3 regions of the Mesorhizobium sp. M0166 genome follow, and region 1 is predicted to be linked to each of the others. Evidence: predicted binding sites of a transcription regulator. Region 1 holds the regulator's gene; each other region holds the start of a gene.

Region 1 (7,236 bases):
TGGTTGCAAAAGTCTGGGTTGCGAACGCCCGGGTTCTAAAAGGGATGCCGATGTGAACCGGCCGCCATGCCTTCGCCATAGTAGGGAACGAAACCGTTGCCGGCGAATTTTACCCCTGATCTCGGGAGGAGCAGGATGGACAGCCTGGCGATACAGGACGTTTTCGAACCCTACTATGCCGGCCGCAAGCGCTTTGCCGCGCCATGCTCTTCGGCCCGGCCTGCCGAAGCCGTAGATGGCAGAGCCAAGAAGCCGCTTGCACGCCAGCGATCGGCAGAGAGCAAGCCCGCAACCGAAACCGACAGCACGACGGAGCACTGACCGGACGATGCCCAATCGCTTCGACATTTTCATCACCCGCCTCGAAACAAAAAGCGCCCGCGACGGTGCAGCATCACATCCCACAGACGACCAGCACCATGCCTCGCGTGACAAAAGCGAGATCAAGCCGGCCCGTTCCGGAGAGACCAGCGAAAAAGATCGCGCCAAACACCGCCACAAGCACGAGGCTTGACCCCCGCAAACCTTAGTGATTGGTCGAGGCAGTTCTCGAAGCGCGGTTGCGATGCCCCGCGACGTATCATTCAACCCAGATACTTGGAGACACGCGCCTCCAGCAGGCCCACCAGAGCCGGGTCCATGAACGCATAGTCGTCGGGAATATCGAGGCAGATTACTCGAGCCTTTTTCAGGCTTGTCTTGAATTTCTGCTGCAGTTTGGCGCGGTGCGTTTTTTCCATCACGAAGATGATGTCGGCCCAGGCGACGAGTTCATGCGTCAACGGAGTGTCGGCATCGTGATTGGTGCCGGCCGAAGCGACCTCGATGTCCCGCCGCTTGGAAAACACCTGCTCCGCCGTCGGGCTGCGCAAGCGATTCTGGCTGCAGATGAAGAGAACGTTCTTCAACGTGCTATCTGGCCAGATCCGCCACGACCGCATCGAGCACGATCATGCCGGCCGGCGTGGCGCGCAGGCGGGCATTGCCGATGGGCGCCACCAGGCCTTCGTCCTGCAGCACCGACAGCCGTGCCGTCGACAGGCCGCGCCCTGAAAATGCCTCATAGCGGGAAAGGTCGATGCCTTCGGCCAGCCTCAGTCCCATCAGCAGGAACTCGTCGGCCTCTTCGGACCGCGTCAGGATCTCGCCGCCGGTAACGCCATGGCCCTTGGCCTCGACCAGATTGGCCCAGGTCTCCGGCATTTTCTCGGCGATCGTCACCACGCGCCGCCCGCTCTCGACGAAGCGGCCGTGCGCACCGGGACCGACGCCGACATATTCGCCATAGCGCCAATAGGTGAGATTGTGCCGGCTTTCGGCGCCGCGCCTGGCGTGGTTGGAAATCTCGTAGGCCGGCAGTCCGTGTGCGGCGGTGATCTCCTGCGTCAGCGCGTAGAGATCGGCGGCAAGCTCATTGTCTGGAATGATGAATTTCCTGGCCGCATGCAGTGCATGGAACGGCGTGCCTTCCTCGATGGTCAGCTGGTACAGGGACAGATGGTCGGCGGCGTGGCCGATCGCCTGCTCGAGCTCCGTCTGCCACGCCTCAGGCGTCTGGCCGGGTCGCGCGTAGATCAGGTCGAAGGACAACCGTGGGAAAATCTCGCGCGCCAGGCCGATCGCATGCAGGGCCTCATCGACATTGTGCAAACGGCCGAGAAAGCGCAGATCCTTGTCGTTCAGCGCCTGCACGCCAAGCGACACCCGGTTGACGCCGGCCGCGCGATAGCCGCGAAAGCGCTCGGCCTCGACGGAGGAAGGATTGGCCTCCAGCGTCACCTCGATGCCGTCGGGCACCGTCCAGTTCTTCGCCACGGCATCCAGCACCGCCGCCACGGTCTGCGGCTTCATCAGCGACGGCGTGCCGCCGCCAAGAAAGATGCTGGTCACCTCGCGCGGCCCGGTGCGACCGCGCATCGTCGCCAGCTCGGTCTCGAAGGCGCGGGCAAAACGCTCCTGGTCGACCGGCTGGTGGCGGACATGGCTGTTGAAGTCGCAATAGGGGCATTTGGCCGCGCAGAACGGCCAGTGGACGTAGACGCCGAAACCAGGCCTGCGGTCGAGCAGCATGGTCATGCGGCGGCCAATCGGGCTTGGGCGAATTTCTGGAAGGCGCGGGCACGGTGCGACAATGCGGTTGGCTGGCCGGGCCTCCAGCCATGCTTTTCCTCCGCGCTCATCTCGCCGAAGGTCTTTTCGAACCCGTTGGGCAAGAACACCGGATCGTAGCCGAAGCCGAGCTCGCCGCGTGGCGGCCACACCAGCGTGCCGTCGACCTCACCGCGAAAATATTCCGCCTGGCCATCGGGAAAGGCCAGGCAGATGAGCGCGACAAAGCGGCCCTTGCGCTGGGCAGGCGTGATCGCGCCAACTTCTTGCAAGGCCACTTCCGTGCGCTGCATGGCCATGCCGAAGTCGCGGGAGCCGTCCGGCGTCTCAGCCCAGTTGGCGGTGTAGACGCCGGGTGCGCCGTCGAGCGCATCGACACACAGGCCGGAATCGTCCGACAGCGCCGGCAATCCAGTGGCCTTGGCGGCAGCCAAGGCTTTTATGAGGGCGTTCTGCTCGAAAGTGGTGCCGGTCTCGTCCGGCTCCGGCAAGCCGTATTCCTTTGCGGACTTCGCTTCTATGCCGAATGGCGCCATCAGATCGGCGAATTCCCGCAATTTGCCGGCGTTATGGCTGGCGACGACGATCTTATGCCCGTCAAGCGAGTGAACAGTTGGCGAATGAACAGCTGGCGAATGCATCAGGTGCCCCAGATTCTTGGCTCGGCGAATTCGATCGAATTGCCCGACGGGTCGCGAATATAGATCGAGCAGCCGCCCTGCGGCCATTCGAACTCGCTTTCGATGGCGATTTTTTTCGCCTCGAGATGCGCTTTCCAGCGTGGGATTTCATCCGCGCTTGCGGCGAAGCAAAGATGGCCCTCGCCGACCGCGCCATGCGGCGGTACTTTGACCTTGGCGTCGGCCGGCGGCGGCACTTTGGTCGCCTCGGCATTGAAGATAAGCAGCACGCCGTCGCCGCAGCGGAAGAAGAGATGCCTGCCATCGACCTTGCCGAGCAGATCGAGCCCGAGCACGCCCGAATAGAACCGTTCCGCGGCAGCAAGGTCCGTCACGTAGAGTGCTGATTCCAGGATTGCGGAAGGAGTCACAGGATCGCCAATCTCATCAATATTGAAGGCAGCTAAGCCACCGCCATTTGCTGCAAGCTGACCAGGCGCTGAATACCTTTCTTGGCGAGCTCCATCAACGCCGCGAACTGCTCTTCCGAGAACGGCTCGCCCTCGGCCGTGCCTTGGATCTCGACGATGCCGCCTTTGCCGGTCATGACGAAATTGGCGTCGGTGCCGGCCGAGGAATCCTCGATGTAGTCGAGATCGATGACCGGCTGACCATCATGGATGCCGCAGGAGATCGCCGCGACATGATCCTTCAGCACCTTGCCCAAGCTCGCCATCTGGCGGGCTTCCATCCAGCGCAGGCAGTCGTAGAGCGCCACCCAGCCGCCGGTGATCGAAGCGGTGCGCGTGCCGCCGTCGGCCTGGATCACGTCGCAGTCGACGGTGATCTGCTGCTCGCCGAGGGCCTGCAGATCGACCACGGCGCGCAGGGAGCGGCCGATCAGCCGCTGGATCTCCAGCGTGCGGCCGCCTTGTTTGCCAGCCGAAGCCTCGCGGCGCATGCGCTCGCCGGTCGAACGCGGCAGCATGCCGTATTCCGCCGTCACCCAGCCCTTGCCGGAGTTGCGCATCCAGCCCGGCACCTTTTCCTCCAGGCTGGCCGTACACAGCACATGCGTGTCGCCGAACTTCACCAGGCACGAGCCTTCCGCATGCTTGGAGACGCCGCGCTCGAAGGAGATGGGGCGCATTTCGTCGAATTGGCGTTTGGAAGGGCGCATTCAGGCTTCTTTCTTTCTTCGGAATCTTGGCCGGGGAATCTTGGCCGGCTTGTAGCCGCACGGGACGTGAGGCGCAAAGGAAAATGGACCGGTTGCGCCGCCGCCGCGGAAGTCTATATCTTCGGGGCGGAGGTTTGGCTCGAAATGACAAAGGCAGTCGATCCCGGCTCGCAGTCGCACGTGCTCCCGTCGCACGCGCTGCAATCGCCCGCGCTTCAATCGCTCGACATGCGTTCGCGCGACATCTTCCGGCGCATCGTCGATTCCTATTTGAGGGATGGCGAGCCGGTCGGTTCGCGCAGCCTGTCGCGCATCCTGCCGTCGTCGCTGTCGCCGGCCACCATCCGCAATGTGATGAGCGACCTTGAGCATCTCGGTCTGATCTATGCGCCGCACATTTCGGCTGGCCGGCTGCCGACCCAGGCAGGCCTGCGCTTCTTCGTCGATGCTTTCATGGAACTTGGTGACCTCTCCGACGAGGAGCGCCGCACCATCGAGGCGCAGGTGCGCGCCTCCGGCTCGGGCGCGACGCTGGAGCATATGCTGACCGAGGCCAGCCAGATGCTGTCCGGCATGTCGCGCGGCGCCGGCCTCGTGCTCGCCGCCAAGAATGAGGTGGCGCTTAAGCACATCGAATTCATCCAGCTCGAGCCGACCAAGGCGCTGGCCGTGCTGGTCTCGCAGAACGGCGACGTCGAAAATCGCGTCATCGATCTGCCCGCCGGCATCACCATCTCGCAATTGCACGAAGCCTCCAACTTCCTCAACGCCCATATCCGCGGCCGCACCCTGGCCGAGGCGCGGGTCGAGATCGCCCGCATCAAGGAAGAGACCAGGGCAGCCCTCGACACGCTGTCGCAGGATCTGGTCGAGAAGGGCCTGGCGGTCTGGGCAGGCGCTGAAAGCGGCGTGCCTGGGCGGCTTATCGTGCGCGGCCGCGCCAATCTCCTGGAAAACGTCACTGCCCAGGCCGACATAGAGTTGTTGCGGCATCTGTTCGAGGATCTGGAGACGCAGGATGGGCTGATCCAGCTTCTCGACCTCGCCGAGGAAGGCCCGGGCGTGCGTATATTCATCGGTTCGGAAAACAAGCTGTTTTCGCTGTCTGGCTCCTCGCTGGTAGTGGCGCCCTATCGCGACAAGGACGCACGCGTCGTCGGTGCGCTCGGCGTCATCGGGCCGACGCGGCTGAATTATGCGCGCATAGTACCGATGGTCGACTATACCGCGCAGCTGATTTCGCGCATGCTGAGCTAGGAGCCGCCGCGGGCCTGCCGCAAGGAGGAGAAAAGAATGGCGCTGGAATCGTTCAAGGCCCAGATCAGTCTGCTGCTCGAAGAAATGATCAACCAGCCAGAGGATCAGCACGAGGTGCAAGAGCAGTTGCGCGAGAAGCTGCAAGAGATGCGGGCGATGGGTTTGCCGCTGCCGGCCGATCTGGTCGCGCTGGAAAAGCGCCTCGACGACGACTTTTACGCCTCTGGCAACTGAACGGGTTCGGCTTCAAATCCTCGTGTGCTGGACGACCGCTTGGAACGATCAATGCCTGATGCCGTTTGCCCTGTTCGAGGCGAATCCCGGAGGACGTTGATGATCCGATCTGGCGGCTTTGCGGCCGTTGCCGCTGCCCTCCTTGTTGCGACACCGGCAGCCGCCCAGCAGGCGGACCAGAATGTGCTCAAAGGCGAAGCCGCGTTCGGCGATTGGCACGCCGACAGGCCTGGCGTCCGCCGCCTGATCGGGCCGCAAGACATGCCGGCAGCCGACCCCGCCCAATCCGCTTCGAACGGCGCCGGCGTGGCGGAACGGCCCGAAAGCGCCAAGCCAGAATTGCCGCCGGGCTTTTCGGCTGAAATGATCGCATCCGGCATCGTCAATCCACGTGTCGTGCGCGTCGCTCCGAATGGCGACCTCTTTGTTGCCAACAGCCATGCCGACCAAATACGCGTCTATCGTCTCGCCGAGGGCAGCGCCAAGCCCATCGAGAAAGCGATCTTCGCCAAGGGGCTCAATTATCCCTACGGCATCGCCTTCTATCCGCCAGGAGACAAACCGCAATGGGTTTATGTCGCCAACAGCGACAGCATCGTCCGCTTCCCCTATCGCGACGGCGACCTGAAGACATCCGGCAAACCAGAAACCATTGTCGCCAAAATCCCGTCGGGCGGTCACACGACCCGCGACATCGCCTTTTCGGAGGACGGCAAAACCCTTTATTTGTCGGTTGGCTCCGCCTCGAACGTCGCCGAGGACATAGGCAAGGAGCCGGATAGCGGCCTCGACGCCTGGGCCAAATCAAAGCCGCTCGGGGCGGCCTGGGGCTCCGAGGACGGCCGTGCCGACGTGCTCGCCTTCGATCCGGATGGGAAAAACCCCCGAACGGTCGCCACCGGCCTGCGCAACTGTACGGGCATGACTGTGCAGCCCGCCACCGGCGCATTGTGGTGCGTCGTCAATGAGCGCGACGAACTCGGCGACAACGTGCCGTTCGAATTTGCAACTGCGGTCAAGGACGGCGGATTCTATGGTTGGCCTTGGTACTACATCGGCAATAACGAGGATTCCCGCCATCAGGGCGAGCGGCCAGACCTCGCCGGCAAGGCCACTGTCCCCGATGTATTGATGCAGGCGCATTCGGCGCCGATAAACATAGCCTTCTACGACGGCAAGAACTTTCCGACGGATTACCAAGGTGACGCTTTCGTCACCATGCATGGTTCGTGGAACCGTGGCGCCAGGACCGGCTACAAGGTGGTGAGGCTCAAATTCAGGGATGGCAAGCCGACCGGCGAATATGAGGACTTCATGACCGGCTTCGTCATCTCGAACGACGCCGTCTGGGGCCGCCCGGTCGGTGTCGCGATGGCCAAGGACGGCTCGCTGATCGTCACCGAGGACGGCAACGGCACCATCTGGCGCGTTACCTACGAAGACGGCCGCTCCTGAACGGCGGTGGCGCCTGCTGCGCTGGCGCAATCGAATTCGGGCCGAGGGAATTCACCCAACCTCAACATTGTGCGACAAGCGCGAATCATGACACTCACCGGGTTCCTCGCCTATAGCGCCGCCCTCGGCATCGCCGCAGCCATCCCCGGCCCAGGCGTCACCGCGCTTGTTGCGCGTGCGCTGGGTTCCGGCTTCCGCTCTTCGCTCGCCATGTCGTTCGGGCTGATGCTCGGCGACCTGACCTATCTCACTGCCGTGGTGCTCGGCCTGGCTTTCGTCGCACAAACCTTCGGCATTGTCTTCCTGGCCATCAAATGGCTGGGCGTCGCCTACCTCGCTTTTCTTGGCTGGCGTTTCTGGACGAGCGGCATCACGCCGGAG
Region 2 (7,236 bases), on a different contig from region 1:
ACACGCATAACGATCCCGTGCGGCTTCGGGGTCGGCTGCGCCTCGTTGCGCATCACCAGGCACTTGGTCCCGCCGATTCCTTCAAGACGATAACTGCGCATTAGCCCTCGCTCAAATATGTAGACTGATCTACATATTATATAGACCGGTTGTCATATTCGAGGCAAGGCCTATAGTGCTCACTCCTGACAGAGGTTGACATGGCGAACGACACTCGCACCCGCATGCTCGAGGCGACGGCGCTGCTGCTGAGGCAGCGCGGCTACCACGGCACGTCGCTCAACGACATCTTGAGCGCCTCCTCTGCGCCAAGAGGCTCGCTTTACTTCCACTTTCCGGGCGGCAAGGACCAGCTGGTCATCGAGGTGACGCGCAATAGCGTCGCCGATGTGACGCAGAGGCTGGACGCCGCGCTCGCCGCTGAAAAGGACCCGGCGGTGGCTGTCCACCACATCTACCAGTCGGTCGCGCGCATGCTGGAAGACAACCAGTTCACGCTCGGTTGCCCGATCGCGCCCGTGGTGTTGGATTCGCCGACCGACATGCCGGAGTTGGTTGAGTTGTGCCGGTCAGCCTTCGAGCAATGGATAGGCTTGCTCCGGGCGGCCTTCGTCAGGGCAGGGGTGCCCGAGCGCCGCGCGCATACGCTGGCGCTGCTGGTCGAATCATCGCTGGAAGGGCTGATGGTGATCGCGCGCGCCACCCACGACCGCGCCCCGGTGCTAGCGGTAGCCGATGAGGTCGCGGCGCTGATTGAGGGGGCATTGCCGGCGAAAGAGATCGCCATCACGGCGCATTGACGTTTCGCGCTTCCAGGGCATCAAGGCCAGCGCGGAGCCCTGCTGAAGTGCCGACACTCCAGCTCGGCGATTCACGTTCTGCGCCGACGCCGAAGAGGGGTGAGGGGTATGCTTCCGCTTGGTTTGGAATCGAACAGCCTCTCATCCTCCGTCCCATCAACAAAAAAGGGCGACCTCTCGGCCGCCCTTTCCGTATCTGAAGGCTGACGGGTTGGATTAGAAATCCATACCACCCATGCCGCCCATGCCGCCGCCGCCCATGCCGCCAGGCATGCCGCCGCCAGCCGACTCCTTCTTCGGAGCCTCCGCGATCATGGCTTCGGTGGTGACCAGCAGGCCGGCGACCGAGGCCGCGTCCTGCAGAGCCGTGCGCACAACCTTGACCGGATCGACGATACCCATGGCGATCATGTCGCCATATTCGCCGGTCTGGGCGTTGTAGCCGAAGGTCGCGCCCTTGTTCTCAAGGATCTTGCCGGCAACGATCGATGCTTCCGCACCGGCGTTGGCCGCGATCTGGCGGGCCGGAGCCTGCAGCGCGCGACGCACGATGCTGATGCCCGCGGTCTGGTCGGAGTTGGCGCCGGTTGCCTTGATGCTCAGCGAAGCGCGCAGCAGTGCGACGCCGCCGCCGGGAACGATGCCTTCTTCGACGGCCGCACGGGTCGCGTTGAGGGCGTCATCGACGCGGTCCTTCTTTTCCTTGACTTCCACTTCGGTCGCACCGCCGACGCGGATGACGGCAACGCCGCCCGCCAGCTTGGCGAGACGTTCCTGCAGCTTCTCCTTGTCGTAGTCCGAGGTGGTCTCCTCGATCTGCTGCTTGATCTGGGCGACGCGGCCCTGGATCTCGGCCTTCTTGCCGGCACCATCGACGATGGTGGTGTTCTCCTTGGAGATCGACACCTTCTTGGCGCGGCCGAGCATGTTGAGGCCGACATTCTCGAGCTTGATGCCGAGGTCTTCGGAGATGACCTGGCCACCGGTGAGAATGGCGATATCTTCCAGCATGGCCTTGCGGCGATCACCGAAGCCCGGCGCCTTGACGGCAGCGATCTTCAGGCCGCCACGCAGCTTGTTGACGACCAGCGTGGCCAGGGCCTCGCCTTCGACGTCTTCCGAGATGATGACCAGCGGCTTCGAGGTCTGCACGACAGCCTCGAGGATCGGCAGCATGGCCTGCAGGTTGGAGAGCTTCTTCTCGTGGAGAAGGATGTAGGCGTCTTCCAGATCCGCAACCATCTTCTCGGCGTTGGTGACGAAGTAGGGCGAGAGATAGCCGCGGTCGAACTGCATGCCTTCGACGACCTCGAGCTCGGTCTCGGCGGTCTTGGCTTCCTCGACGGTGATGACGCCTTCATTGCCGACCTTCTGCATCGCTTCCGCGATCATCGAGCCAACCGAAACATCGCCATTGCCGGCGATGGTGCCGACCTGGGCAACCTCTTCCGAGGTCTTGATCTTCTTGGCGTTCTTGATCAGCGTCGCGACGACGTCGGCGACGGCGAGGTCGATGCCGCGCTTGAGGTCCATCGGGTTCATGCCGGCGGCAACCGCCTTGTGGCCTTCCTGGACAATCGACTGTGCCAGAACGGTCGCGGTCGTGGTGCCGTCGCCGGCGATGTCGTTGGTCTTCGAAGCAACTTCGCGGACCATCTGCGCGCCCATGTTTTCGAACTTGTCTTCAAGCTCGATTTCCTTGGCGACGGTGACGCCGTCCTTGGTGATGCGCGGTGCGCCGAACGACTTGTCGATGACGACGTTGCGGCCCTTGGGGCCGAGCGTGACCTTCACCGCGTCGGCGAGGATGTTGACGCCGCGCAGCATGCGCTCACGAGCGTCGCGGGAGAATTTTACGTCTTTGGCAGCCATTTTTAGCTCCTGGCAGGGGCTTGGATTGAGCCCGAAGATTTAAATGAGGGTGAGGCCGATATTCAGCCGATGATGCCCATGATGTCGGATTCCTTCATGATCAGAAGGTCTTCGCCATTGAGCTTGACTTCGGTGCCCGACCACTTGCCGAACAGGATGCGGTCGCCGGCCTTGACGTCCAGCGGGACGAGCTTGCCGGCTTCGTCGCGGGCGCCGGAACCGACGGCGATGATCTCGCCTTCCTGCGGCTTTTCCTTAGCCGTATCGGGGATGATGATCCCGCCCGCGGTCTTGGATTCGGATTCGACCCGACGAACGACCACGCGGTCATGAAGCGGGCGGAACTTCGACTTTGCCATTTTTTATTCCTCGATGAGAATGGTGAGAACAGTTCCTCCGTCCGGCGGCGCCGGACATGTGGTTAGCACTCATCTTGGGGGAGTGCTAACGTGGCGCTGAAATAGGCTGGCAGCTCGCGTGAGTCAAGGCGCCCGCTGGGCATAATCAGGACAATTGCTTCAAACATGATCCTTGACTAAGTCAACTAAATCGCTGATCTTGCCGGGAGGAGGATGCCATGACCATTCATCGTCACCCAGGCAAGGAGCGGATCGACGCGGTGCGGGCCTTCAACCGCTTCTACACTCGCCAGATCGGGCTGCTCGACGAAGGGCTGCTGAAAAGCACCTTCTCGCTGACCGAGGCGCGCGTGCTCTATGAGCTGGCGCATTGCGATGGCCTGACCGCCACCGATCTTGCGCGCGATCTCGGCCTCGATGCCGGTTATCTCAGCCGGCTGCTGAAGAAGTTCGAGGAGCGTGACCTGGTCGAGCGCGCCACGATCGAGGCGGATGCGCGGCGCTCGTCGATCGCGCTGACCAAGGCCGGGCGGCAGGCTTTCGCGCCGCTGAACCAGGGCTCGCACGACCAGGTCGCGGCTTTGCTCGAACGGCTTTCGGTTGCCGAACAGGACAGGCTGGTCAAGGCCATGCAGACGGTGCAGCGCCTGCTGGACGGGACCGCCGAACCCAAGATTCCCTACACGCTGCGGCCTCTGCAGGTCGGCGACATCGGCTGGATCATCCATCGCCAGGGTCTGCTCTACGCGCAGGAATATGGCTGGGACGAGACCTATGAAGCGCTGGTCGCCGAAATCCTCGGCGCCTTCGTCAAATCCTTCGATCCGAAATGGGAACGCAGCTGGATCGCCGAGCGGGAAGGGGAGGTCGTTGGCTCGGTCTTCGTCGTGCGCCAGTCGGACGCGGTGGCGAAGTTGCGCCTGCTCTATGTCGAGCCGTCGGCGCGCGGCCTCGGCATCGGCAAGCGGCTGGTCGAGGAATGTGTCGGCTTTTGCCGCGCCACGGGTTACGGGACACTGACGCTGTGGACCAACGACGTGCTCGCCGCCGCCCGCCACATCTATGAGGCTGCGGGCTTCAAATTGACCAACGAGGAGCGCCACCATTCCTTCGGCAAGGATCTGGTCGGCCAGAACTGGGATTTGGAGTTGTAGCAGCGCTGCAGAATTTCGGGCATCGGCCTGCGGCGGTCGCTCAGGTCGCAGGCTTGATGTTTTGGTTCAAGCGAAAGAAATTGGTAGGATCATACTTGTTTTTTAGTGCGGCCAACTTCGGATAATTCTCGCCGTAAGCTGCCAGAACCCGATCAGTGCCCTCGTCGCCGAGATTGTTGGCATAGACGCCGCCGGTCGAGAACGGTCTCATTGCATCCCACAGCTCACGCGCCCATCGGATGTGCGTTTCGTCGTCAGACGGATTGTCCCAGATCGATATCGGGAAGCAATCGTAAAGTGCATCTCGGTTGGCGCAGGGCGTTCCGTCCATCGGTACTCGCGAGATGGCGCCGCCAACCTGCTGCAGGACCAGAAGCGATTCGCTGGGTGCAGTCATGTAAGCCGCAAACATGGTATCGATCGCCTGATCTGTGATTTCGCGCATGAACTGCGCCTTCCAGTAGTAGCGCCGACCGCGCGGAAAGAGGCTGTCCGCGGCCGATTGGATTTGAAGATAGGGGACAGGAGCAATCCGGCGCTCAACCGGCGTGCCATACTCTCTCAGAGGTTGAATGATTTGCTGGCCCTCGTCGAGTGGGCCGATGTAGCACGCCGATATGCTGAAGAAGCGTTCGCCCGAGGGCGCCGTCACAAGTGCTGCATCCAGGCTCAGCTCATCCGGGGCGCCGCTCGAGAACGCACGATAGAACCGCATCGCTTCGCGTGCCTCTTCGTACCGGTATAGCATCGATCCCGCGATGAGGAGCGGACCCACGGGATGGAGCTTGTATTCGAAAGTCGTGACTATTCCGAAATTGCCGCCGCCGCCCCGAATGCCCCAGAACAAATCTGCATTTTCGGCCGCGTTTGCCGTGAGCAACCGGCCGTCCGCCGTCACGATTTCGACAGCGACAAGGTTGTCGCAGCTCAGTCCATGTTTGCGGCCAAGCTTGCCGAACCCGCCGCCGAGTGTCAGTCCGGCTATGCCGGTATCCGCGTTGACACCCATGGTCGTCGCAAGACCATGGACCTGCGTGGCTGCGTCGAACTCGCCCAGGTTCAAGCCGGCTTCTGCGCGCGCAACACGACGGATCGGGTCGACTTCGATCCGCTTCATGCGTGACACATCGATCACCACGCCGCCGTTGCATACCGAACTGCCGGCGACGTTATGGCCACCGCCGCGGACGGCGACGAGGAAGCCTTGCGATCGGGCGAAGTTGACGGCCGTGACGACATCGCTGGATTCGGCGCAATAGAAGATAGCCGCCGGCCTCTTATCGACCATGCCATTCCAAACTCTGCGCGCCTGGTCATAGCCAGGGTCGTCCGGAAGGATCAGATCGCCGCGAATCGCCTGCCTGAGGCGGGCGATATCTGGCGCCTGCAACGTCGGCTCGGAACCGTCTATAAGCTTGAACATGCTCATCGAGGGACACCCTTCGTGATTCGGCACGGTTGGACAGGCCGCTTTCGTTCACCGACATGTGTCGGATTATAATGATCTCATGCGGCGCCATTCGCTGCAAAATCGAATATCTCAGTCGCTGGATGAGCTAAATTCATCTAAACTGCCTGGATGAGAAAACTTCCGCCGCTCGGGTCGCTTCGCGCCTTCGAGGCCGCTGCCAGGCTGATGAGCTTCAGGAAGGCCGCGACGGAACTCGGAGTGACGCCAACGGCCATCAGCCACCAGATTCGATTGCTGGAGGAGGTCTGTGGGCAACTGCTGTTCCGGCGGCGCCCACGACCGCTCGTGCTCACAGGCGTGGGCGAACGGCTATTCCCGGTAATTTGCAACGGCTTCGACGCTTTCGCTGCGGCAATAGCATCAGCCTCGGCCGGTGTTGGCCAACGCCCGTTGCGCGTGACGAGCCCAAATGCATTTGCCAGCCGATGGCTGGTTCCGCGCCTGTCGAAGTGGCGCGAACAGCATCCGAACATTCCACTGGAGATCATCGGGACAGACGCCGTTCTGGACCTGCGAGCCGGTGACGCCGACGTCGCGATCCGCTATGCGCGCAGAATGCCGAGGGATGTTCCCGCGCAGGAAATTTTTCGGGACGCATTCTTTCCGGTATGCAGCCCGGAGCTGTTCGCGGAAGGCGACCGACAGATCGAGCGCGCCGCCGATCTGCTGCAACACCCGCTCATCCATTTCAATTGGACGAACCGCGACCCGGAAGCGCCGACTTGGCAGCGATGGCTGGCGATCGCACGCTCGATCGATCCCAGCATCCCCAATGCCAACCAGGCATGGGACTTAAGCTTCCGCGAAGAGCTGCACGCGATCGACGCGGTCGCGGCCGGCCAAGGCATCGCTATCTGCAGCGATGTGGTCGTCAGTGGCGAACTCGAGGCCGGCAGGCTGGTCAAGGCACATGATCTCTCTCTGCCAGGCTATGGCTTTTACCTTGCCTGCGTAGCCAATCACCCCCGACAAGCGCATATCGAAGCCTTTTCCGCCTGGATGAGATCGATGGCCTGAGCATCTGAACGCCGATTTTCTGCACGCTCGTCACAAGCGCTCGACATAATAAATTGCTAACCACGATCGCCCTGCACTGACTGCCATGCACACTTGCCGGCTTCTGGCATAATCCGGGCTCCTTGAATTATGAGCACGCTTATTATATATGTCGCTCATGGTTTCCGACGGCATCGACAGATTGGGCTTTTTGATCCACGACGTGCAGCGCCTGATGCGCAAGCGCTTCGAGGCGCGCGCCAGTGGTTTCGGCCTTTCTTCGGCGCAATGGCGGCTTCTGGTACGTGTCGCCAAGGAGGCGGGTGTCGCGCAGGCGCGGCTTGCCGAGCTTCTCGAAATCGAGCCGATCAGCGTGTCGCGCCTTGTCGATCGCATGGAGGAGGGCGGCTGGATCGAGCGCCGTCCCGACGCAACCGACAGGCGAGTGCGCATGATTTTCCCGACCGCCAAGGCGAACGCGGCCTACGCCCACGTCAAGAGCCTTGCCGGCGAGGTCTATGAGGAATCGCTCGTTGGCGTCTCGCCGGAAGATCGCCGCGTCCTGGTCAAGGCGCTGGAGACAA
Region 3 (7,236 bases), on a different contig from region 1:
AACGACCATGCATCAAAACAAGAACTTAAAGCGCGTCGCACGAGGCCGGTCGAACGCGCCGCGCTTTAGTGCCGGACCGGAATCGGCGGATCGACGGCCGGACCAGCTACGTCAGCGGCGTCCAGCTGCCGTCGGCATTGCGGCAGGCGGTTCCGCGGGCGGTGGCGCTAGCGGTGCCGGTAAACACCGTATGGGTGTATTGCCGGCAGTCCTGCGATCCGACGCGATAGGGCTGGGCGGCAACCACTTCGCCGCGATGGGCCGAACTGTCGCTCTTCCAAGCCACTTTCTGGCCGCTCGCCGTGTATTCAAGCGCCTTGTATTCCGCCTCGAGCGCGCTGCGCTTCTCGGTCTCGCTCAGGCCGGCGCCGATCGAGCTGCCGACGAGGCCGCCGCCCATGGCGGAGATGATTGTCGTCGCCACCTTGGCGCCGCTGGGGGGCGTCGCGGCCGGCGTCGCCGTAACGGCCGGGCCCTTGCCGAGCGTCGTGCAGCCGGAGACGGCGAGCAGGGCGGAAACGAGCGCGACGCGAATCTTCATGCCAATACCGGCTTTCTTGAGCTGGACCGCCGCGCTGTCAGCAGGCTGACGCGGCCATAATGTCGATGTTTGTCGGAAATTTGGCCGCAGCCGGCCACCAGGAAAAGCAATCTGGAAAAGCATTACTGAAGGCTCCGCAACCGAACCATCGCCTTCAATCCACCCATGACGGATCGTTCCAGCGCCAGAACGCCTCCATACTCGTTGACAAGGTCGGCGACAATGGCAAGTCCGAGCCCGCTGCCCGGTTTTGTCTCGTCGAGACGCCGGCCGCGCTGCAACACCTCGCGCGCCTTGTCGTCGGGAATGCCGGGGCCGTCATCCTCGATGCTGATCTCGAACAGATTGGCCGCGCCTTCCTTGCCGGCAACGGGCTTGACGGAAACGGCGACGGCGCTCCTTGCCCATTTCATCGCATTGTCGAGCAGATTGCCGAGCAGTTCCTCCAGATCCTCGCGTTCGCCGGCAAAGACGATGTCGGTGGCCGGCAGCGACAGCGACAGCGCTGTCTGCGGGTTGAGCTTCTGCAGCACCCGCACCATGCGCTGGACCAGCGGTGTCACCGGCGTCCGGTAGACGACGCTGTCGCGCTGCGCGGCGACGCGGGCACGTTGCAGATAGTGGTCCACCTGCTTTTGCATGGAGGCAGCCTGCTCAGCGATCAGCTGGCCCTTGGCGCCACCCAGCGCCCGCCCCTCATTGAGCAGCACGGCAAGCGGCGTCTTCAGCGAGTGCGCCAGGTTGCCGACCTGCGTGCGCGACCGCTCGACGATGCGCCTGTTGTTCTCGATCAGCGCATTGGTCTCGTTGGCGAGCGGTTCGATCTCGGCCGGGAAACGGCCGTCTAGGCGCTGCGCGGTTCCTTCGCGCACCATGGCAAGCGCGTTCCTCACCCGGCGCAGCGGCTGCAGGCCGAGCAGGATGGCAATCGCATTGATGGCGATCATGCCGACGCCGAACAGCGACAGATAGGTCAAAAGGCGCCGCTGGAAGGTGGCGATTTCCTGCTCGAGCTCGGTCTGGTTGCCCATGACACGGAAGCGCGCGGCGCGGTTTTTCGCATCGAGGACGAACTCGCTCTCGAACACCTCCAGTTGTTCGCCTTCGATGCCGTCCGCTGAATAGCTGCGCTGGAAGCTGGCATTGAAGGGCACCTCGGCAACGCTTGGCGACGGGATCGCCTTGGTCATCGACGACGAATGGAGATCGCCGTGCACACCTTCCGAGGCGGGCTCGACCGACCAGTACCAACCGGAATTCGGCTCCGAGAACCTCAAATCGCCAAGGTCGGGGGCGCCCGTCAACTGGCCGCTTTCGGAAACGCCGACCGAGCCGATCAGGTTGAACAGATGCGCCGAAAGCAGGCTGTCGAAACCGCGCTCGCTAGCCTGGCGATAAAGCGTGGTGATCAAGGTGAAGATGACGACCAGAGTGAGGATCGCCCAGACCGTGGAAAAGGCGATGACGCGAAACGCCACCGAACGCGGCCATGACCGCAGCGACGGCGTGTTCGAGACGGCGGGTTTTGTAGGCAGCGGTTCCGCGTTACGCCTCCGGCTTACGCATGCGGTAGCCCATGCCGCGAACAGTTTCGATCATGTCGATGCCCATCTTCTTGCGAAGCCGTCCGACAAAGACCTCGATCGTGTTGGAATCGCGGTCGAAGTCCTGGTCGTAGAGATGCTCGACCAGTTCGGTCCGGGAAACGACCTCGCCCATATGGTGCATCAAATAGGCAAGCAGGCGGAATTCGTGCGAGGTCAGCTTCAGCGGCACGCCGTCAACGTCGGCCTTGGAGGCCTTGGTGTCGAGACGCAGCGGCCCGCAGGTCAGCTCGGACGAGGCATGCCCGGCAGCACGCCGGATCAGGGCGCGCACCCTGGCCAGGATTTCCTCGATGTGGAAAGGTTTGGTGACGTAGTCGTCGGCGCCGGCGTCGATGCCGGCAACCTTGTCGCTCCAGCGGTCGCGTGCCGTCAGGATCAGCACCGGCATCTTGCGGCCGCCGCGCCGCCAGCGCTCGACCACGCTGATGCCGTCCATCTGCGGCAGGCCGATATCGAGCACCACGGCATCGTAGGGCTCGGTGTCGCCGAGAAAGTGCCCTTCCTCGCCGTCGAATGCGCGGTCGACGACATAGCCGGCATCGACCAGCGCGTCGCCGATCTGCCGGTTGAGATCCTTGTCATCTTCGACGACGAGTACGCGCATGCGGAAGGCCTGTTGAAGCTGTTCAGATATAGGCCGATTCCGGCAGACTGGGAAACGGCACGGTTCAGTTCAGCGGAACGACGATCTCCGAGCGACGGGGACGCTGCCCATCCTTGCCCGGAACGAGCACGACGATGACGCAGACCGGCTGGCCGCCGCGTGTCGACTGCGAGGCCTTGGCCAAGGTGCCGCCATTCTGCTCCGCCACCTGCTGGCCGATCGCGTAGCAGTCGGACGCGGCGAGGACGACTGGCTGAGTCCACTCGGGCGCGACAGCGGGGATCGCCATCGCTTGCGACGCAAGCAGGCCGGCGGCTGAGAGCGCCAGTGCCGCGGTCCGGAAGTGGAAGCGAAGGGTTTTCATGGCCAGCGTTCTAACGCGCCGGTGCTGAACGTGATATGAACGGTGAACGCTCGAATGCATGCCCGCCACACCCCTGAAGCGCGAGATTACCGGATTGCCATTTCGCCGCCCGGCCCCGCGAAATCGCCAATGTTTAACCTAGCCCTCCAATCCTTCGCCGACAACCGGCATCATCTGGCGGGCAGGACCATTTGGGAGGACGAAGCATCCGGCCCAAGGCAACCGATGGCAGTTCAGGCGAACCGAACCTGAAACAAAAAACCCGCCTCTGCGGCGGGTCGCTGGCGCCATCAGCACCATAGTTGAATTAGTAGCATAGCTGCCGGCACAAAGCAAGAACAAAATTGCCCGATTTGCGAAAAGGTGCCCGGTGGTCAGCCCTCGTCCTTGATCACGGCGCGGAAGCGCAGCAGCCCGTGATGGGCCGAAAGGTCCTCGTCGTAGCGGGCTTCAGCGAATTCGAGCTTGAGGTGGGCGCGGCGATGTCCGCCAAGCGAGAGTGCCGTATCGCGCAGGCGGGTGCTGACCAGGTCCATGATGTCATTGGTTTCCTTGCTGGCCTCTGATTTCGACCAGACATGCAACGTCAGCAACTGTTCTGTGTCGTTCTCCATCCCCGTTGCCCAATCGTAGACGCTGGTGCGGCCGAAGGTCATGTGGGGGAACGCAACATTTTCCGGCGCATGGTCGAACAGTCTTGCATCGCCCAGTGCCGCCGACAGGTCGGGATCGCCGTTCACTGCCTCGAATATGGCCCTCTGCAATTCGACGGCCGGCGCGGTCATCGTCTTTCCCTTCGCCCGTCGCGTCGACCTCCCGGCTGCGTAGCTGCGTTGCATGAAGGCATCCCGGCAAAGCTCGAATCAGCGCGTCTCATGCGGATTATGAACCTTCATGCTCTCAGGAATAAGCCCTACTCCTGCAACCCGCGATCCCGCGGCCTTTCGCGCCACGGACGCCCTTGAGAGTGACGCGAATTCATTTGGCATGCAGGGAGTTCGAAGAACGATGCTATGAAGATGTCTGGTTTCCAAACATTCGAGGTCGTTTTCGTACGCGAGCCACCGCTGCTGCCTGTTTTCGGAAAGCTTGGGTTCAGGGCGCCGACGGTCGCGATTGCGGCGCCGACCATGTCGATGACCATCGAAAATTTGGTCAACCGCACGCGGGAGGTGCTCTCGGCGCACGGTAGCCTGGCCCTGAAGCTGTCCGTCGTTTTGTGGACGGTGCTTGTCCTGGCGGCAGTATTCTTCGTCGCCCAAGCCTGACCGAGCGACACTCATCGATCGGGCGGAACTAAAGGACGCCAAGATGGCAAACCGCTACGCGCTGCGTATGGAACGTTCTCACTGCTGGACCGTCACCGGCCAGCCGGTCGAGCTCAAGCAGCAACCCATGGTCGGCATAAACACGCGCGATGCGGGCGGTCGATCGGCTGAACAGTCGTGACATCGCGGCGGGCGAAGGCGGACCGGAAGCGCCGAGAAAGCGTCTTGTGGACGGATCGCGACGGATCTAGCGAAAATCGGCCGCAGTCAGCACATATATGCTCCTGCGGGTGCGGGCATAGGCATTCCTGGCAACATCGTGGATCGAGTTGGAAGCCGTGTCGAATGCCGCCAGGTAGGTAGCTTCCGAGGCCGCCGTTCCCGGCTGCATCTTGGAGATGGCATCGGTTGCGACCGAGAAGGAAATCTGGAACATGCCGTCATGGCCGACGAAGCGGATGCGTTTGCTTGCCTCGTCGTAGCTGCGGCTGGGATTGGGAAATGTCAGGCTCATGATTTGGCCTCCGTCGATGCGGATACGGCATGCTTGACTGTCCGCGCCGCCCGCTTCTTCTTTGGGGCGACCGGATTCAGAGCTGCCGCCGCGCGATCCGCCTCTTCCTTGGCCAGTCGCAATTCCCTCAGCTTCGCCGTCTTGATCATCCTGGCCTTCGCCTCCGAGAGATATTCGGCAGTTGCTTTGTTCCGCTCCGCTGTTTTCTTTTGATTTTCCATGAAGCGAGCCTGAGCTTTTTCCATGATGTTCTGATTGCCTTCGGCCATCGGTAAAATCTCCCTTGCAGCGAAAGTCGTGAATGTGAGCTTCACCGTAAAATAGGTGTTCAAGGACAGAAATTCAATTTCATTAATATTCGGCAAGGCCCCGAACACCGGGGGATGGCCAAGCAAAATAATACATTCAATATTTGACATGCCCTATGAATATTTTTTGGCACTCCTATCAATCGAGTGCCAGAGCGCCTATAGAGAGGGGCGGCCGCCTAAGCCGGCCCCAGAAAGAGTCCCCATGAAATTCCGGCCACTCCACGATCGCGTCGTCATTCGGCGCGCCGAAAGCGACACCAAATCCAAGGGCGGCATCATCATCCCCGACAATGCCAAGGAGAAACCGCAGGAAGGCGAAGTGATCGCCGTCGGGCCGGGTGCGCGGGACGAAAGCGGCGTGCTGATGGCGCTCGACGTCAAGGCCGGCGACCTCATCCTGTTCGGCAAATGGTCCGGCACCGAGGTCAAGATAGACGGCGAGGACCTTCTGATCATGAAGGTGGCCGACATCATGGGCATCATCGACAAGAGCGAGATGGGCATCATCGACAAGAGCGAGATGGGCATCATTGCCAAGAGCGTGGCTGCCAAGAAGGCCGCCTGATTGGAATGCCGCGCGCCCAACCGGGCGCGCAAAGGATGCTCCAAGCTTTGATTCAGGCGCGCTGCAAGCGTCTTGCCACGACCAACCGAACTGGAAAAAATCATGTCTGCCAAGGAAATCAAATTCTCCACCGACGCGCGTGACCGCATGCTGCGCGGTGTCGAAATCCTCAACAACGCCGTCAAGGTGACGCTCGGCCCCAAAGGCCGCAACGTCATCATCGACAAGGCCTATGGCGCGCCGCGCATCACCAAGGACGGGGTGACGGTGGCCAAGGAAATCGAACTTTCCGACAAGTTCGAGAACATGGGCGCACAGATGGTGCGCGAAGTGGCCTCGAAGACCAACGACCTCGCCGGCGACGGCACCACCACCGCCACAGTGCTTGCCGCTTCCATCCTGCGCGAGGGCGCCAAATTCGTCGCCGCCGGCATGAACCCGATGGACCTCAAGCGCGGCATCGACCTTGCCGTCAGCGCCGTCGTCAAGGAAATCCAGGCCCGAGCCAAGAAGGTCAAGTCCTCAGGCGAGATCGCGCAGGTCGGCACCATTGCCGCCAATGGCGACACCAGCGTCGGTGCCATGATCGCCAAGGCGATGGACAAGGTCGGCAATGACGGCGTCATCACCGTTGAGGAGGCCAAGACCGCCGAAACCGAACTCGACGTCGTCGAAGGCATGCAGTTCGATCGCGGCTATCTCTCGCCTTATTTCGTCACCAATGCCGAAAAAATGCGCGCCGAGCTGGAAGACCCCTACGTGCTCATCCACGAAAAGAAGCTCGGCAATCTGCAGGCGCTGCTGCCCATCCTCGAAGCCGTGGTGCAAAGCGGCAGGCCGCTGTTGATCATCTCCGAGGACGTCGAGGGCGAAGCGCTGGCGACGCTGGTCGTCAACAAGCTGCGCGGCGGCCTCAAGGTCGCGGCCGTCAAGGCACCTGGCTTCGGTGACCGCCGCAAGGCGATGCTGGAAGACATCGCCGTGCTTACCGCCGGACAGATGATTTCCGAGGATCTCGGCATCAAGCTGGAGAACATCACCATAGACATGCTCGGCCGCGCCAAGCGCGTGCTGATCGAGAAGGACACCACCACGATCATCGACGGCGCCGGCGAGAAGACCACGATTCAGGCGCGCGTCCAGCAGATCAAGGGGCAAATCGAGGAAACCACTTCCGACTATGACAAGGAGAAGCTGCAGGAACGTCTCGCCAAGCTGGCGGGCGGCGTTGCCGTCATCCGCGTCGGCGGCGCCACCGAATCCGAGGTCAAGGAAAAGAAGGACCGCATCGACGATGCGCTGAACGCCACGCGCGCCGCCGTCGAAGAAGGCATCGTTCCCGGCGGCGGCGTCGCGTTGCTGCGCGCCAGGGCTGTGCTGAACGGGCTGACCGGAGCCAATGCCGATATGACGGCGGGCATTTCGATCGTGTCGAGAGCGCTCGAAGCGCCAATCCGGCAGA

The links. The regulator HrcA, encoded in region 1, represses chaperone genes, less so after heat shock. The targets are predictions, from matches to a motif close to GTTAGCACTCNCNNNNNGNGAGTGCTAAC.
Region 2: the regulator HrcA is predicted to act here: its motif matches at 3,093-3,121, upstream of groES (co-chaperone GroES).
Region 3: the regulator HrcA is predicted to act here: its motif matches at 5,333-5,361, upstream of NKJ46_RS15755 (co-chaperone GroES).

What each region holds. Positions count from the first base shown of each region.
Region 1 covers NZ_JAMYTD010000008.1:47,210-54,445, reverse strand. Annotated here, with positions in the region: gene NKJ46_RS12190 (hypothetical protein) at 329-514, shown strand; gene NKJ46_RS12185 (low molecular weight protein tyrosine phosphatase family protein) at 585-908, opposite strand; gene hemW (radical SAM family heme chaperone HemW) at 913-2,076, opposite strand; gene rdgB (RdgB/HAM1 family non-canonical purine NTP pyrophosphatase) at 2,073-2,750, opposite strand; gene NKJ46_RS12170 (VOC family protein) at 2,750-3,160, opposite strand; gene rph (ribonuclease PH) at 3,193-3,909, opposite strand; gene hrcA (heat-inducible transcriptional repressor HrcA) at 4,054-5,166, shown strand; gene NKJ46_RS12155 (hypothetical protein) at 5,203-5,400, shown strand; gene NKJ46_RS12150 (PQQ-dependent sugar dehydrogenase) at 5,500-6,855, shown strand; gene NKJ46_RS12145 (LysE family translocator) at 6,943-7,236, shown strand, end outside.
Region 2 covers NZ_JAMYTD010000003.1:361,573-368,808, reverse strand. Annotated here, with positions in the region: gene NKJ46_RS06360 (zinc-dependent alcohol dehydrogenase family protein) at 1-101, opposite strand, end outside; gene NKJ46_RS06355 (TetR/AcrR family transcriptional regulator) at 201-800, shown strand; gene groL (chaperonin GroEL) at 1,017-2,672, opposite strand; gene groES (co-chaperone GroES) at 2,735-3,031, opposite strand; gene NKJ46_RS06340 (bifunctional helix-turn-helix transcriptional regulator/GNAT family N-acetyltransferase) at 3,250-4,185, shown strand; gene NKJ46_RS06335 (FAD-binding oxidoreductase) at 4,226-5,614, opposite strand; gene NKJ46_RS06330 (LysR substrate-binding domain-containing protein) at 5,765-6,673, shown strand; gene NKJ46_RS06325 (MarR family winged helix-turn-helix transcriptional regulator) at 6,831-7,236, shown strand, end outside.
Region 3 covers NZ_JAMYTD010000012.1:100,780-108,015, reverse strand. Annotated here, with positions in the region: gene NKJ46_RS15800 (RT0821/Lpp0805 family surface protein) at 107-541, opposite strand; gene NKJ46_RS15795 (ATP-binding protein) at 664-2,076, opposite strand; gene NKJ46_RS15790 (response regulator transcription factor) at 2,087-2,752, opposite strand; gene NKJ46_RS15785 (hypothetical protein) at 2,817-3,116, opposite strand; gene NKJ46_RS15780 (DUF3168 domain-containing protein) at 3,491-3,901, opposite strand; gene NKJ46_RS15775 (hypothetical protein) at 4,136-4,384, shown strand; gene NKJ46_RS15770 (hypothetical protein) at 4,428-4,565, shown strand; gene NKJ46_RS15765 (DUF1488 family protein) at 4,632-4,898, opposite strand; gene NKJ46_RS15760 (hypothetical protein) at 4,895-5,167, opposite strand; gene NKJ46_RS15755 (co-chaperone GroES) at 5,412-5,774, shown strand; gene groL (chaperonin GroEL) at 5,877-7,236, shown strand, end outside.